DNA from 2 places in the Pantoea sp. AS142 genome. Region 1 is predicted to be linked to the other one. Evidence: riboswitches for the same ligand, from Rfam matches in the RefSeq annotation. Region 1 holds a riboswitch; the other holds the start of a gene.

Region 1 (7,023 bases):
GGCCACGCTGCCGCTGGGGCCCGGGGCATTCGGCACGGCCATAAGTCGTGACGGTCAGCGACTGTATGTGAATAACGAGGCCGCCAGCACGCTCTCGGTGTATGACCTTACACATGACCGGCCCATTGCAGTTGTGACGGGTTTTGCCCAGCCCCGTCAGGGCATTAAAATCAGCCCGGACGGCAAAACCGTCTACGTCACCAACTTTAAGGGCGATAAAATTACCCTGGTTGATGCCGTGACGGGCGACATTCGCGGCGAGATAACCGGCTTCAGCAAGCTGCGCGCCATTTCTGTCAGCGCAGACGGCCGCACACTGTACGCGGCTAACAGCGGCAGCAACACAATCGCCGTGGTTGACACGCAAAAGCACGTCATTACGGCAACCATTCCCGTGGGTCAGGACCCTTACGGTGCCGCGCTGACGCCGGATAACCGCTATGTTTACAGCGGCAACCTTGGCGACAACAGCCTCTCCGTTATTGATACCGCCGCCGGTAAGGTGGTGTCCACCGTCACCGGACTGGATGCGCCCCGTCAGGCGATTGTCTTCAACAAGGACGGTACCCGCGCGTGGGTGCTGAATAAAGACCTCAGCATTGCGGTGGTTGACCTGAAAAAGAACCGTGTCATGGCCACGATTAAAAGCCCGCCGCAGACCTGACGCGAAACCTCCCTTACTCCAGCGCAGTGACGATCCTTCGCAAAGTGGGGTGGTTAATCACTTTTATAGATTTATTTTAGCTAAATAACCTGTTTTAAAGATTTACTCTGACATGCCTATAATCTTTCTGTCTACTCAGGAGATTCCGGCATGAACGATAAAATATTCACCCTGCATAACGGTGCGCGTCCGCTGAGCGCGCTGAGCAGCCCGAAAGAGGCCATACGACAGTTCACGCCTAACTGGTTCGCCGCGACCATGGGGACCGGCATCCTGTCGCTGTCTCTGGCGCAGTTCCCCTGGCAGGTTCCGGGATTGCGCCTTGTCGCCGAGGGGCTCTGGATGTTTAACATCCTCCTGTTCAGCGTCTTTGCCGTGATGTATCTGGCCCGCTGGGTGATGTACTTCGGAGAGGCAAAGCGCATTTTCGGCCATTCAACCGTGTCCATGTTCTTCGGCACCATCCCGATGGGCATGGCGACCATCATCAATGGCCTGCTGGCGTTCGGTCTTCCGCGCTGGGGCGCAGACGTTATTCAGGTGGCACACGCCCTGTGGTGGCTGGACGTGGCGATGTCGCTGCTGTGCGGCGTGTGCATTCCCTACATGATGTTTACCCGGCAGCAGCACAGTATTGACCAGATGACTGCCGTCTGGTTACTGCCGGTCGTGGCAGCCGAGGTCGCGGCGGTCAGCGGCGGCCTGCTGGCGCCGCACATTGCTGCCCCACACGCGCAGCTCGGCATCATTATTACCAGCTACGTGCTGTGGGCGTACTCCGTGCCGGTGGCGCTGAGCATCCTCGCCATTCTGCTGCTGCGTATGGCGCTGCACAAGCTACCGCACGAAAGCATGGCGGCCTCAAGCTGGCTGGCGCTGGGTCCGATTGGCACCGGCTCGCTCGGCATGCTGGTCATCGGCGGAGATGCGCCCGGGGTGTTTGCCGCGGCGGGCATGCCGGAAATCGGTCACATCGCGCAGGGCGTGGGGTTCGTTGCCGGCATTCTCTTCTGGGGCTGCGGCCTGTGGTGGATGCTGCTGGCCACGCTGATAACCGTGCGATACTTCCGTGAAGGCATCCCGTTCAACCTTGGATGGTGGGGCTTTACCTTCCCGCTGGGCGTGTACACCGTGGCCACGCTCAAGCTGTCTACCCTGATTGACCTCGCATTCTTTAAAGGCTTCGGTGCGCTTCTTGTCGTCATACTGGCGGCCATGTGGCTGCTTGTCGCGGTGAAAACAGTGCGTGGGGCATGGAGCGGTAAACTGTTTGTTTCTCCCTGTCTGGCAGGCCTGGATCGGAAGCCGTGAGTGAAACCAGCACATCGATGCAGGACTCGTTTTTACGCGAGGAATGCCTCGCGGCAGTCACCGCGCCGCATGTGGCCGCGCTGAATCGCTGGGTCAGCGGCCAGCGTCAGGCCGGTGCAGAACTGCCGTGGTTTGATCCGGCTGACGGCGGGGTTAGGGCCGGACTGCTCGTCCTGCTGCAGTCGCCGGCGCGCAGCAGCCCGTCACCGCGGTTTGTGTCGCGTGATAACCCGGGGCCGGCCCAGCAGAACCTTGGGCGGTTTCTGGCGGAAGCCGGTATTTCGCGTCAGGACAGCGTGCTGTGGAATACGGTGCCCTGGGTCAGTCACGGGCTGCAGAAACGGCCGTCAGCGGCGGACATCCGCAGAGGCTGCGCCTTGCTTGAGGACGTGCTGGCGTATCTGCCCGCGCTGCGCGTGGTGGTGCTGGCCGGTGCCGTAGCGGCTCAGGCCCGCGGGACGGTCAATCATCTGTACCCCGGCGTCCCCGTGTTGACGATGCCGCACCCCAGTCCGCTTTCGCTCTGCACGAGTCCGGCGGTGACGGAAAACATTCGCCGGGTACTCTGCGAGGCACGGGCTGCGCTGGCAGGCTGAGGGCGCCAGCAGAATAATACTGACAGGTTTTGCAACCGGCTCTATACTCATATGACAAGGTGATGGCGTTCCACCTTTCCCAACCGCTCCGTTCCGGAGCTGATGACGCCTGATGCGACTCTTGATTTTCAGGAGGTGCGTCAGGCCGTCCTTACTTTCTTCCCGGCCTGCGTACTTCCCTCTTCGGGGAGAGACCTGTGATACACGTTTTTGGCCACATCAATCCTGACAGCGACGCCATCTGCACGGCCTTCGTCACCGCGCACTGGCTGACCGGGCGCGGCATGGACGCCCGCGCATGGCGTCTTGGCGAAGCTAACCGCGAAACCCATTTTATCTTTGACACCGCCGGACTCACGCTGCCGCCACGGCTTGATATTCCGCTACAGGATGAACGGGTCTGGCTGGTCGATTTCACCGAGCCGGCGCAGGGACCTGACGACCTGCTCCGGAGCAACATCGTGGGGATCACTGACCACCACCGGCTGGGCGGACTGATAACGCAACTGCCGCCGGAGGTACACATACGCCCGCTTGGCAGCAGCGCCACGCTGCTGTGGCTGCTTATGAACGCTGAAGCGCGACGCACGCTGCCCCCGACGCTTGCCATTCTTCTGCTGGGTGCACTCCTGAGCGACACCGTGAATCTTCGCTCGCCCACCACGACCGAAGACGATATCCGTTCGGCTACCGAGCTGGGCGTACTGTCCGGCGTAAACCGCAGAGCCTTCGCCCGTGACCTCCTTACGGCAAAAACTGACGTCAGCGGCCTCAGCGCACAGCTGCTGCTGGACAGGGACCTCAAGGCCTTCGTCATTGCCGGCACTGACGTGCGCATCGCCCAGATTGAGGTCAGCTCCCCGTCACAGGTTGCCACCGTGATGGACGACCTGCTCGCTGCCCTGGCGTATCTGGCAGACCAGTCGGGTGCTGGTTTGGCGGTGCTGATGCTGACCGACATCCGGGCCGGGTTTTCAACGCTTTATTTCGCCGGGCGGGAGAGCGTTAACGCGGCCTCCTGCTCCGTACCGGGTATGCTCAGCCGCAAAAAACAGCTTCTGCCGTGGCTTGAGTCCCGCCTCAACCAGAACGGGAGTTCATTATGACCTGCTACACCCATGCATTGATACTTGTGAACGATAAAGACGACGGCACCCTCCTGCTGAAGCGGGCGGTCGCGCTGGCGCAGCCGCTCGGCATGAAAATCACCCTGGCCCACATCAGCGACGACTACCGGGAAATGAACTACGTGTCCGACAGCCTGATGGACGACGTCGTGTCGGAAGAGGTGCTGAAATCCAAAGCGTTTATGAGCGAGCTGGCGGCCTCCGTGCCTGAGACGGTAGACATGCGGGAGCTGGTGACCATGCGCCGCTTTGAGGACGTGGAGAAGTGCATCGCTGAGCTGGGCGTGGACCTCGTGCTTGCCGGGCACCGAAACCGCTTTATGGGAATGCTGACGTCCCGCTCGGCGGAATACATTAACCACCTCACGGTGGATGTGCTTATCACTCACCTGAATGACTGAACCGGGAGAAACTCTATGCGCTTTACACTGGATAACGTGACCGCCCGTGAAATTCTTGACTCTCGCGGCAACCCCACCGTTGAAGTCGAAGCCCGGACCGTGGACGGAATGATGGCGCGGGCCTCGGTGCCTTCCGGGGCCAGCACCGGCTCGCGCGAGGCCGCTGAGCGCCGCGACGGCGACGTACACCGTTTTGGCGGTAAAGGCGTACTGGATGCTGTCAGGACGGTTAATACGGAAATCTGCGAAGCCTTGCGCGGCAGGGACGTGCGCGAGCAGCGTCAGCTGGATAACATCATGCTGGCGCTGGACGGTACGCAGAGCAAGAGTCGGCTGGGTGCCAATGCCATTCTGGGCGTGTCGCTGGCGGTTGCCCGGCTGGCGGCACAGGCCTCGCACGAGCCGCTCTGGCGCTACCTGGGGGGCCTGCAGGCGAACCTGCTGCCCGTACCGTGCATGAACATTATCAACGGCGGCGTGCACGCCCGCGGTCAGGGCGCGGACTTTCAGGAGTTCATGATAGCGCCACACGGGGCACCCACGCTGCGCGAGGCCGTGCGTCAGGGCAGCGAGGTCTACCAGGCGCTGCGCCAGATCCTGCTGGACAAGAACCTGTCCGCGGCAGTCGGCGACGAAGGCGGTTTTGCGCCCGCCGTATCGTCGAACCGCGACCCGCTGGCGTTTATCGTGCAGGCCATTGAGAAGGCGGGGTACAGGCCCGGAGAAGACATCAGCATCTGCATGGACCCTGCCTCAAGTGAGTTTTTCGCAGACGGAAAATATCATCTGCGCACGGAGGGCAGTGCGCTGAGCGCGGCGGAAATGACGGCGTACTACGGCGAGCTGATGGACCAGTTTCCCGTCATTCTGCTGGAAGACGGCCTGGCAGAAGATGACTGGTCGGGCTGGAAGCATCTGCACCAGCAGCTTGCGGGCAGGGCCGAGCTGGTTGGTGACGACCTGTTTGTCACCAACGTGAAGTACATCCAGCGCGGCATTGACGAAAACCTCGCCAGCGCCGCATTGATTAAACTCAATCAGATAGGCTCGCTTAGCGAAACGCTGGACGCCGTGGCGCTCTGCCAGCGGCACGGGTGGGGCGCGTTTATGTCCCACCGCAGTGGGGAAACGACGGACACATTTCTTGCCGACCTCACGGTAGCCCTGCGCGCGGGACACCTGAAAACCGGTGCGCCGTGCCGCGGCGAACGCGTGGAAAAGTACAACCAGCTGATGCGCATTGAGCAGGCGCTGGGTGAGGACGCTCACTATGCGGGGCTTCATGCGTTTGTGCGCCGCACGTAACAGATCCACCGGACGGCCAGCGGCCGGCACAGGAGCACAGTCTTTGGCACCTTCAACGCTGATTCTCCTGCGCCATGGCGAAAGCCAGTGGAACCGGGAAAACCGTTTTACCGGATGGACAGACGTGCCGCTGACGGACCGGGGGCGGCAGGAGGCTGACCGGGCCGGTGACGTGCTGCGGGACGCGGGCCTGCTGCCCGATCGGGTCTTCACCTCGGTGATGACGCGCTGTGTTCACACGGTCTGGCGGGTGCTGGACCGTCTTGGCCGCAGCTGGACGCCCGTGGACAAACACTGGCGGCTGAACGAGCGGCACTACGGTGCGCTGCAGGGGCTGAACAAGGAAGCGGCTGCCCGGATGATGGGTGCAGAGACCGTCCGGCTCTGGCGCAAAAGCTTCAGCGGCATTCCCCCCGCGGACGCAGGGGCTCCGGCGCAGCTGCGTCGGGACCCGCGCTACAGCCGCGTTGCGCTGGCCGACCTGCCTGCGACGGAAAGCCTGGAAATGACGCTGCGTCGCGTCATGCCCTACTGGCAGCACGCCGTGATGCCGCAGATACTCTGCGGAAGTACCGTTCTGGTCGTGGCGCACGGCAACACGCTGCGCGCCCTGGCCGCCTTCCTGGACGGCATGCCACACGACAGCTTGGCACAGTTGCATATCCCGACCGGCGTGCCGGCCGTATACCAGATGGATGCGGCCGCACAGGTCGTTTCCCGTTATGTTCTGAATATAAAAAAATAAAAGGAGTGAACGTGAATCAGCTTTTTGCTGTCATCACCGGCGGTGCTTTAGGGTGTGTTATCCGCTGGCAGCTGGGCGCGCGCCTGAACGCGCTTTTTCCGGACCTGCCGCCGGGGACGCTGCTGGTCAACCTGCTGGGAGGGTTTATCATCGGAGCGGCGCTGGCGTATTTTCTGCGCCATCCCGGCCTCGATCCGGCCTGGCGGCTGCTCATTACCACCGGGCTGTGTGGCGGAATGACGACCTTCTCCACGTTCTCGGCTGAGGTTTTTGCCCTGCTGCAGTCCGGCAGCTATGCCTGGGCAGCCGCCTCGGTGCTGATACACGTGCTGGGTTCGCTGGCCATGACGGCGGCCGGATTTTATATCATGACGCTGTGTGGTTAACCCGAGGGAGACCTTAGTGCAGTGACCGCTGCACTGAGGTATATTGTTCAGAAGCGCTCTCTGCAGGCCAGACCTGACAGGGTTTACGCTTGTAATGCTTCCCGTACACCTGAGGCGCTGCTGTGAAAGAATTTCAGGCCTGCCTGTTCTGGTAAAGGTCCCAGCGATTGCCGTAGATGTCCTCAAATACGACAACCATTCCGTATTCTTCCTCCCGTGGCTCCTGAAAGAAGTGGACGCCTTTTGCCTTCATAGCATTGTAGTCGCGCCAGAAGTCGTCGGTCTGCAGGAACAGAAAAACCCGTCCGCCGCACTGATTGCCGATAAAGCCTTCCTGCCGGTCGTTCGACGCGCGGGCAAGAAGAATAGCACAGTCGCTGTCAGGGGCCGGCGTCACCACGACCCAGCGCTTACCCGGCTGCGGCGTGTCTTCAATGAGGGTAAAGCCCAGCTTATCGGTGTAGTACTCAATTGCACGATCGTAGTCA
Region 2 (7,023 bases), on a different contig from region 1:
TCTATCCGCGTTTGAATAACGGTGTCTATCGCGCCGGGTTCGCGACTACATCGATCAGCTATCAGCAGGCATTTAATGATGTCTTCAGCCAGCTCGACGAACTGGAAGCCCTGCTCAGCGATGGTCGCACCTTCCTGCTGGGGGAACGGCTGACTGAAACGGATATTCGCCTGTTCGTGCCCCTGATTCGCTTTGACGTCGCCTATCATGGCCTGTTCACATGCAATCTGCGCCGGATACGCGACTATACGTTGCTGAATCGCTATCTTAAAAGCATGTTGTCCGTTTCCGGCGTGCGGGAGGCGGTCAGCATCGATCATATCAAACAGGGTTACTACTCGATCAAGGCGCTAAACCCGAACGGGATCGTTCCGGCTGGCCCGGATCTGAGTGAGTACGGTTTTTAAGGGCATAAGCTAAAGGAGCAATGATGGCAAAAGCACTGGTAATTTTTCTGCATGGCGTGGGCAGTAACGGCGACGATCTGGCACCGATTGGCCGTCACTGGGCGACGCTGTTGCCGGATGTGATTTTTGCCTCACCCAATGCGCCCGAACGTTTTGCCGCAGGCTTTGGCTATCAGTGGTTCAGCCTGACAGAGGTGACGCCAGAGAACCGGCCAGGTCGGGTGCGGGCGGCACGGGCCGCGTTTGACGCGACCCTGAGCGAAATCGTCGCCCGGCACGGCTTCGGCGACCGCTGGCAGGATGTGGTGCTGGTCGGCTTTTCACAGGGGTCGATCATGGCGCTGGATGCGCTGGCGTCTGGCCGTTATCCGCTGGCAGGCGTGGTCGCCTTTTCCGGTCGTCTGGCGATTGACGGTGAACTGACACCGCAACCCCATCTGCCCGCGCTGCTGATCCACGGCCAGGCCGATGAGGTGATCCCGTGGCAGGAGAGCGACTCTGCTGCGGCACGGCTCAGAGCCGCGGCGGTGCCGGTCGAGGCGCGATTTGAACCCGCCACCGGCCATACTATCTCCGCCCAGGGCGCCATGCACGCCGCCGCGTTTATCGCGCAGTGCTTACAGGATTAACCCCAGTAGCGGTTTAATGCCTGCCAGGCACGATGGGCTGCTACATCGGGCGGCAGGCGTTTCAGCGCATCATTAAAGACTTCGATTCCCACCGGCCCCTGATAGCCCGCGCTTTTGAGCTTATCGACAAAGCGTTTAATGTCGATAATGCCATCGCCGGGCAGCAGACGCTGGTGCTTCGCCATCGCCATCAGGCTTTGCTTATCCTGCCCGGGAATGGCGGCCATATCACACAGCTGCACTTCATAGATGCGATCGGCGGGAATGCCGTCCAGCTGCGAGGCGTCGCCCCCCAGCGCGCAGATATGGAAAAGATCGACCACCAGCCCGATATTGGGCTGGTCGAGCCGCTGCAATCGCTGCCACGCCAGCGGCAGTGTGTTGTCCACGCTGCACCAGGCCATCGGCTCATACATAATGCGCATATTGTAGCGCGCGGCTTCAGACGCCATCCAGCGCAGGTCATCATCAATCTGGTCAGCGCAGCAATCCTCACGGGTGCTGGCCGGCGCCTGAATGGTGTCGCAGCCCAGAGCCTGAGCTATCTGAATAAACTGACGCAGCTCTTCGCGCTTCTGTCCGCGCAGCGCGCTGGGGGCGCCGGTGAAATCGCGCAGCACCTGGAGATTGGTAAAGCCGGACCCCTGCCGGGCGGCAATCTCAGCGAGCGCCGCCGCACCGCCCTCGCACGCCTCGACATCCTCGCGCCAGATTTCCACCTGCCCGAAACCGGCGTCGCGCGCCGCCTGGAGCTTCTGGCCGGGTTCACCGTTTAACAACACCAGGTTAAGGAATGTGGGGTTGGTTCGCATTGTTCGGCTCCTTAATCGTCCGGAATAATCGGTGACGTTCAGCTTCGCTGCCCGCAGATGCGGAATCTGCGGGCGTAAAAGCTGGAACAGTATTTCCCTCATTAGGGTGACGACAGGCGCCGGTCAGCCCAGCAGCGTAACCAGCGCGAAACCAGCAAACGCCATCAGCAGCGAGCCGATCACATGCACCAGCGCGCTGACCATCGCCCAGAGGTACTTCCCTGATTGTAGCAACACCATTAATTCCGCCGTGAAAGAGGAGAACGTGGTCAGGCCGCCACACAGTCCGGTGACGATCAGCAGTTTCCAGATCGGGTCGATGTCGGGATGGCGGACAAACCAGGCCATCGCACCGCCGATTACCAGACCGCCGATCAGATTCACCAGCAGCGTGCCTGGCGGCAGATTGGGAAAGAGCGCATTAAAGCGCATCGCGAAGAGCCAGCGCAGTACACAGCCGGCAGAGCCGCCGATCATCACAGCCAGTAACGGTTTAAACATCTCTTGCTCCTGATTACAGAGTAATGCCGGGCTGAGGGGGGAAAGGCAGAGATAAACTGCGCCTGACGCCCTGGATCCCGCGAAAGGATTGAGTGTCAGGCGTCATCAGCCGGTGTTAAACCCACCGGCGGTTGGGAAAGGTGGCACGCCATCACCTTGAGCCAGTGATAATACGATGCCCGTTTCAGGCTGGCAATAGTGCGCATGTGGCGGCTGAACAGCTTGACGCCCCTGCGGCTGGCGGGGTAATGCTGATGGTTTACAGTCTGTTGCGGAGATCCTATGCGTACTCTGATTTTTGATACTGATATTGGCGTGGATGACGCCTTTGCGCTGGCTTATGCGGCACGGACGCAGCATCTGCTGGGGATTACCACGGTTTTTGGCAACGTGGCGGTGGGTCAGGCGGTAAAAAATGCCCGGCTGTTTTGTGAGAAAATGGCGATAAGCGCTGAGGTCTATAGCGGCTGTTCACGGCCGCTGGCGCTGGCACCGTCTGCGCCTGCCAGGCTGCACGGTGAAGATGGACTGGGCGATGCGTTTGATAATGCCTGCAGCGATCAGGCACCGGGCGCGGTGCAGTTTATTATCGACAGCGTGCGGGCGCAGCCGCATCAAATCACCCTGGTGGCAATGGGTCCGCTGACCAATATCGCCAGTGCCATTAATCAGGCGCCGGATATTATTCCGCTGCTGAAAGAACTGGTGATCATGGGCGGTGCATTTGGCACCGATGGCCACAGTGGTAACGTGACGCCATTCAGCGAATTTAATATCTGGAAAGATCCGCACGCCGCTGATCAGGTTCTCGCCTCGGCGCTGAACGTGGTAGTGATCCCGCTGGATGTGACACACAAGGTACTGATCAGCGGCGATGAAGTTCAGCGTCTGAATCAGCCGGTGCTGAGCGCCATCTGTCGCCCATACCTGGCTTACAGCCTGGCGAAAGAGGGATTCGACGGTATGGCGCTGCACGACACCCTGGCGGTAGCGTGGCTCACCTTGCCACAGGCGTTTACCCTGATCAAAAGCCCCTTGCGGGTGATCACTGAAGGGATCGCCTGCGGTCAGACGGTGCGCAGGCTGAGCGCGCTGGCATCACGCCAGGATCCCTTTTCCGGTCTGTCCACACAGCGCATTGCGCTTGGCGTGGATGCTGACGCGGTGCGGGCGCACTTCTTCCAGGCCCTCACCGCGCCCTGAACCACGCTATCTGGCCGCGTCGGTCGGCAGCATCCCGAACTTCGCCCGCGTTATCTTCGCCTCGTTTGCGCCAGTCATGACCGGCTGGGCGCTCGACACCACCCAATCCTTCAGCCTGCCGCTGATGAAGTGTGCCTGCGTGACGCTGGCTGGCGCACTCGGCTACCCGCAGTTGGTGCGCCAGCCGATCACCGACGACGAATAATCAACGCTGACGGGTATGGCGGCTACGTCAGCGCCGTCAGAGTGACACCGTGTTTCGCACCGTAACGCTGAATACCCGCCATGACCTTCTCCGCGCTCAGCGCGGGTGGGGGCGGCAACAACGGCGTACGCTCACGCAGCGCCGAGTCGAAGCGGGCAAAAGTGGCGAAATCGCGCGGGAACCGTTCTTCATCCACCCCCATGAATACACCCTCATCACGGGCATGGGAGAGCAGCGCCCGCCAGCGATCAATCTCTGCCAGCCCGATACTGTCGGTGCCGTGAGAAAAGAGCATCATGTCGATGTTACGGAACGGCGGCTGTTTTTCGAGGAAGCGTTGCAGTGCCGCAGCCGAAGATTCGCTACTGAAGCTCAGCCAGAACGGAATCGCCTGCTGCTGCTGGGTGCACCACGGATCCATCAGCAGGAAACTGTCCACCGTCAGCCGGGTCGGTAAAATGCCCGCGGCCAGATACCAGTCACGGTAGATTTCCGCCACCACATAACTCATCGCTTCCGGGTCTTCGTAGCGAATGTCCATCAGCTTCCAGTTCTGCGCCGCGGCCAGCTTTTTCAGCGGCGGGATCAGATAGCCATCCAGTCCCCACTCCGCTTCCGGCACCCGGTCGGTAATCGCCGGCGGTGTCCAGCGCTCACGATCGACACCATAGCGTGCCAGATATTCCGCCACGCGCGGGCCGCCCTGCATGAACTCTTTTTCGCTGGCCCCGCCTGGTGCGCCAAACTGAAAGAACGAACGCTCGCTGGTGCGCGTCACCGGCCACTGTTGGGTGCAGTGATTGATAAACAGCGTGGAACCCGCAGGCAGACTCCCCATCAGAAATTCGTTGAAGGCCAGAGGCAGTTCGCGCAGTTTCAGTCGGAAATAGCGCATCTGGTCGAGCATCAGGCGATCCTGATTCGGGTCGTGCATATGGTGAACCGCCAGCCGTGGCCAGGCCGCCAGCAGTGCGGCGGCAATCTCTTTTCCCTGCTCAAAACTCGTCTGGGCATCATCAGGATCGTTGCTGGCGGCACGCACCGGACAGAGGAAGGTTTGTGGTAGCCAGGGCACGCTCATCGCCGACGCCAGATGCACCAGCGCACCGTTCGACGAGCCGATAAAGGCCGCCGGATAATCCTGCTGTGGGTACTCACTGACCATCCATTCTGCGATGCCTTCCACATCCAGTTCACCCGCCTGGCGTAAACTGATGCCCTCTGCCATGCCCCCCAGCGCGTAGCCCCATTCTCTCAGCCCGGTGGGCAGCCGGTTCAGCGAAGGCAGCAGGCGGTCCAGTGTCGGTGATTGGCTCGGACTGGCGAAGGGGCGATCGTGTAGCGCATTCGCCAGCGCCAGCAGCATGGCGGCGGCAGAGTCAAAACGGGCGATGCCCTTGGGCGGTTTACTCATGCTGATTCTCCTGCTGAATACGCGCCAGGAAGGGGCGGATAGCGTTGCAGAAACTCCACGGATAGACGTAGTGCAGCGTATGGGTACCGTCGCGCAGCGTCAGGCGTTCACTGCGCGGCATCAGCGCGGCGAGCTCATCCAGCCAGCGCGCCGGACAGATAGGATCACGCGAGCCACGCAGCAGCAGCGTGGGCGCGTTGATGTAAGTGAGGCGATGCTCAATGTGGTCGCGCATCATGACACGCAGCGTACCAAACGCGCGCCACAGCCCCGCTTTGGCATAGTCGATACGGGCCAGCGATCCCGACGAGCGATGCGCCTCCAGTCCGTGATTACGCCAGCTGCGCCACAGCTGACGTGTCAGGCTGCGCGCATGGCGGTCGACCGTTGGCCCCTGTAACACCAGACCCGCCACCGCCTGCGGATATTTCACTGCCAGTGCGGCCAGAATCTGGCAGCCAAAAGCGTTGCCCACCCAGATGGCACGCTGAAAACCGTTGTGTTGTAGCCAGAGCCAGAGTGCATCCGCCTGCTGATCCACCGTCATCACTGGTGCAGAGGATGGCAGCGTGCTGGCACCAAAACCGGGCAGATCCGGCACCAGCACGTGATAGTCGCGTCCCAGCGCCAGCGCCAGCGGCTCCATCGCCCGACCCGACATCACCAACCCGTGAACCAGTACCACCGGCAAACCCTGATCTTCATTGGGCGTGACGCGGGTAAACATGCGCCAGTCGCCCACCTGCTGGAAGTAACCCGCCAGCCCGGCGTGATGACTGCGCGGCGACACTGGCGGTGTCTGCTTCAGCGCCTGCCAGCGTTTCATACCCCAAAGCGTGGCCGCCACACCTAATCCCACGCCTGCCACAATCGCTGCTTGTTTTCGTCGATGCTTCTGGATCATCCGCTGCTCCTGATTTGGGGAGAATAATTGAGTGTAGGACGGGATCGGGCGGGTGGCGGGTTAATGGTGTGTTGGGGATTATTATCAGAAGAGGTCATTTCTGAGCACATGCCAAAATTAGCTGGATAATGCCCGATGCTGTTTCGCAGACAAGTTCATGCCCGTAGGGTGCGCTACCTAATGAATGACGAACAGCGTACTGCCTCATAACCTTGGTTACGACTGTCACCCGCTTTACGGCCAGAGATCAGTCCTGAAAACCCGCTGACAGAAAGCCTGCACTTTGCGGGATTTGTAGTGCCATTTTTGGGTAAACTTATTTAAGCTGCATAGGTAATTTTTAAAGATAAAGATCGATGAAAGTGAACGAAAAAGCACTGTAAAACGCGCGGATACTCTAGAGAAGGTTTCATCGTAAAAAGCTATGCACAACAGGAAGTTCAGAAGGAGAAAGGCAGCAACGAGGATGCCCTGAAAGTATGAAAGCGCGGATTTGAATTGACTGAACCGGAAGCAGAAGCAAAAAGTGATAATCACAGGTCGATCCCTGACCGCGATTATCGAGGGTTTCTTGCGGGGTGCTTAGTACATAGCACCTGGCGGGACGTGTTTGAACGTCTCCACGTAAGCGCGGAACACATATTTAAGCATGCGTTTCATAGAATACCTGATTCAAATTTTGTTGAACATATACCGAAAAAGTATAGCTGCTGTGCGTTTTAACAGCAAATAAATTTGAACCCGATCACAAAATTGCCGCTTTTATGTGCAAAGGCCCTAAGCGATGTAGCCGAGATGCTCTAACAGGATGGTGGAGCCTATGGCAATCAGAACGACGCCGCCCAGCACTTCCGCCCACTTACCCAGAACCGGGCCGATGAAACGCCCGACCATTACACCGGTCGTCGCCATAACAGTAGTCGCTGCTCCAATCGTCAGCGCAGTCGT

What was found. Region 1 has a riboswitch for fluoride ahead of WFO64_RS22280 (DHHA2 domain-containing protein). Riboswitches for the same ligand answer to the same signal wherever they lie in the genome.
Region 2: linked by a shared signal. The riboswitch ahead of crcB (fluoride efflux transporter CrcB) and the one ahead of WFO64_RS22280 (DHHA2 domain-containing protein) in region 1 are both predicted to bind fluoride.

The regions. Positions count from the first base shown of each region.
Region 1 covers NZ_JBBCMO010000021.1:3,358-10,380, reverse strand. Annotated here, with positions in the region: gene WFO64_RS22295 (YncE family protein) at 1-664, shown strand, start outside; gene WFO64_RS22290 (TDT family transporter) at 815-1,975, shown strand; gene WFO64_RS22285 (uracil-DNA glycosylase) at 1,972-2,571, shown strand; fluoride riboswitch at 2,621-2,690, shown strand; gene WFO64_RS22280 (DHHA2 domain-containing protein) at 2,769-3,677, shown strand; gene WFO64_RS22275 (universal stress protein) at 3,674-4,099, shown strand; gene eno (phosphopyruvate hydratase) at 4,115-5,404, shown strand; gene WFO64_RS22265 (2,3-bisphosphoglycerate-dependent phosphoglycerate mutase) at 5,448-6,149, shown strand; gene crcB (fluoride efflux transporter CrcB) at 6,161-6,535, shown strand; gene WFO64_RS22255 (VOC family protein) at 6,669-7,023, opposite strand, start outside.
Region 2 covers NZ_JBBCMO010000006.1:28,887-35,909, reverse strand. Annotated here, with positions in the region: gene WFO64_RS12515 (glutathione S-transferase family protein) at 1-407, shown strand, start outside; gene WFO64_RS12510 (alpha/beta hydrolase) at 431-1,036, shown strand; gene WFO64_RS12505 (sugar phosphate isomerase/epimerase family protein) at 1,033-1,848, opposite strand; gene crcB (fluoride efflux transporter CrcB) at 1,972-2,349, opposite strand; fluoride riboswitch at 2,439-2,514, opposite strand; gene WFO64_RS12495 (nucleoside hydrolase) at 2,632-3,552, shown strand; gene WFO64_RS12490 (hypothetical protein) at 3,503-3,757, shown strand; gene WFO64_RS12485 (hypothetical protein) at 3,780-5,171, opposite strand; gene WFO64_RS12480 (alpha/beta fold hydrolase) at 5,164-6,075, opposite strand; gene azuC (stress response protein AzuC) at 6,658-6,726, opposite strand; gene mntP (manganese efflux pump MntP) at 6,853-7,023, opposite strand, start outside.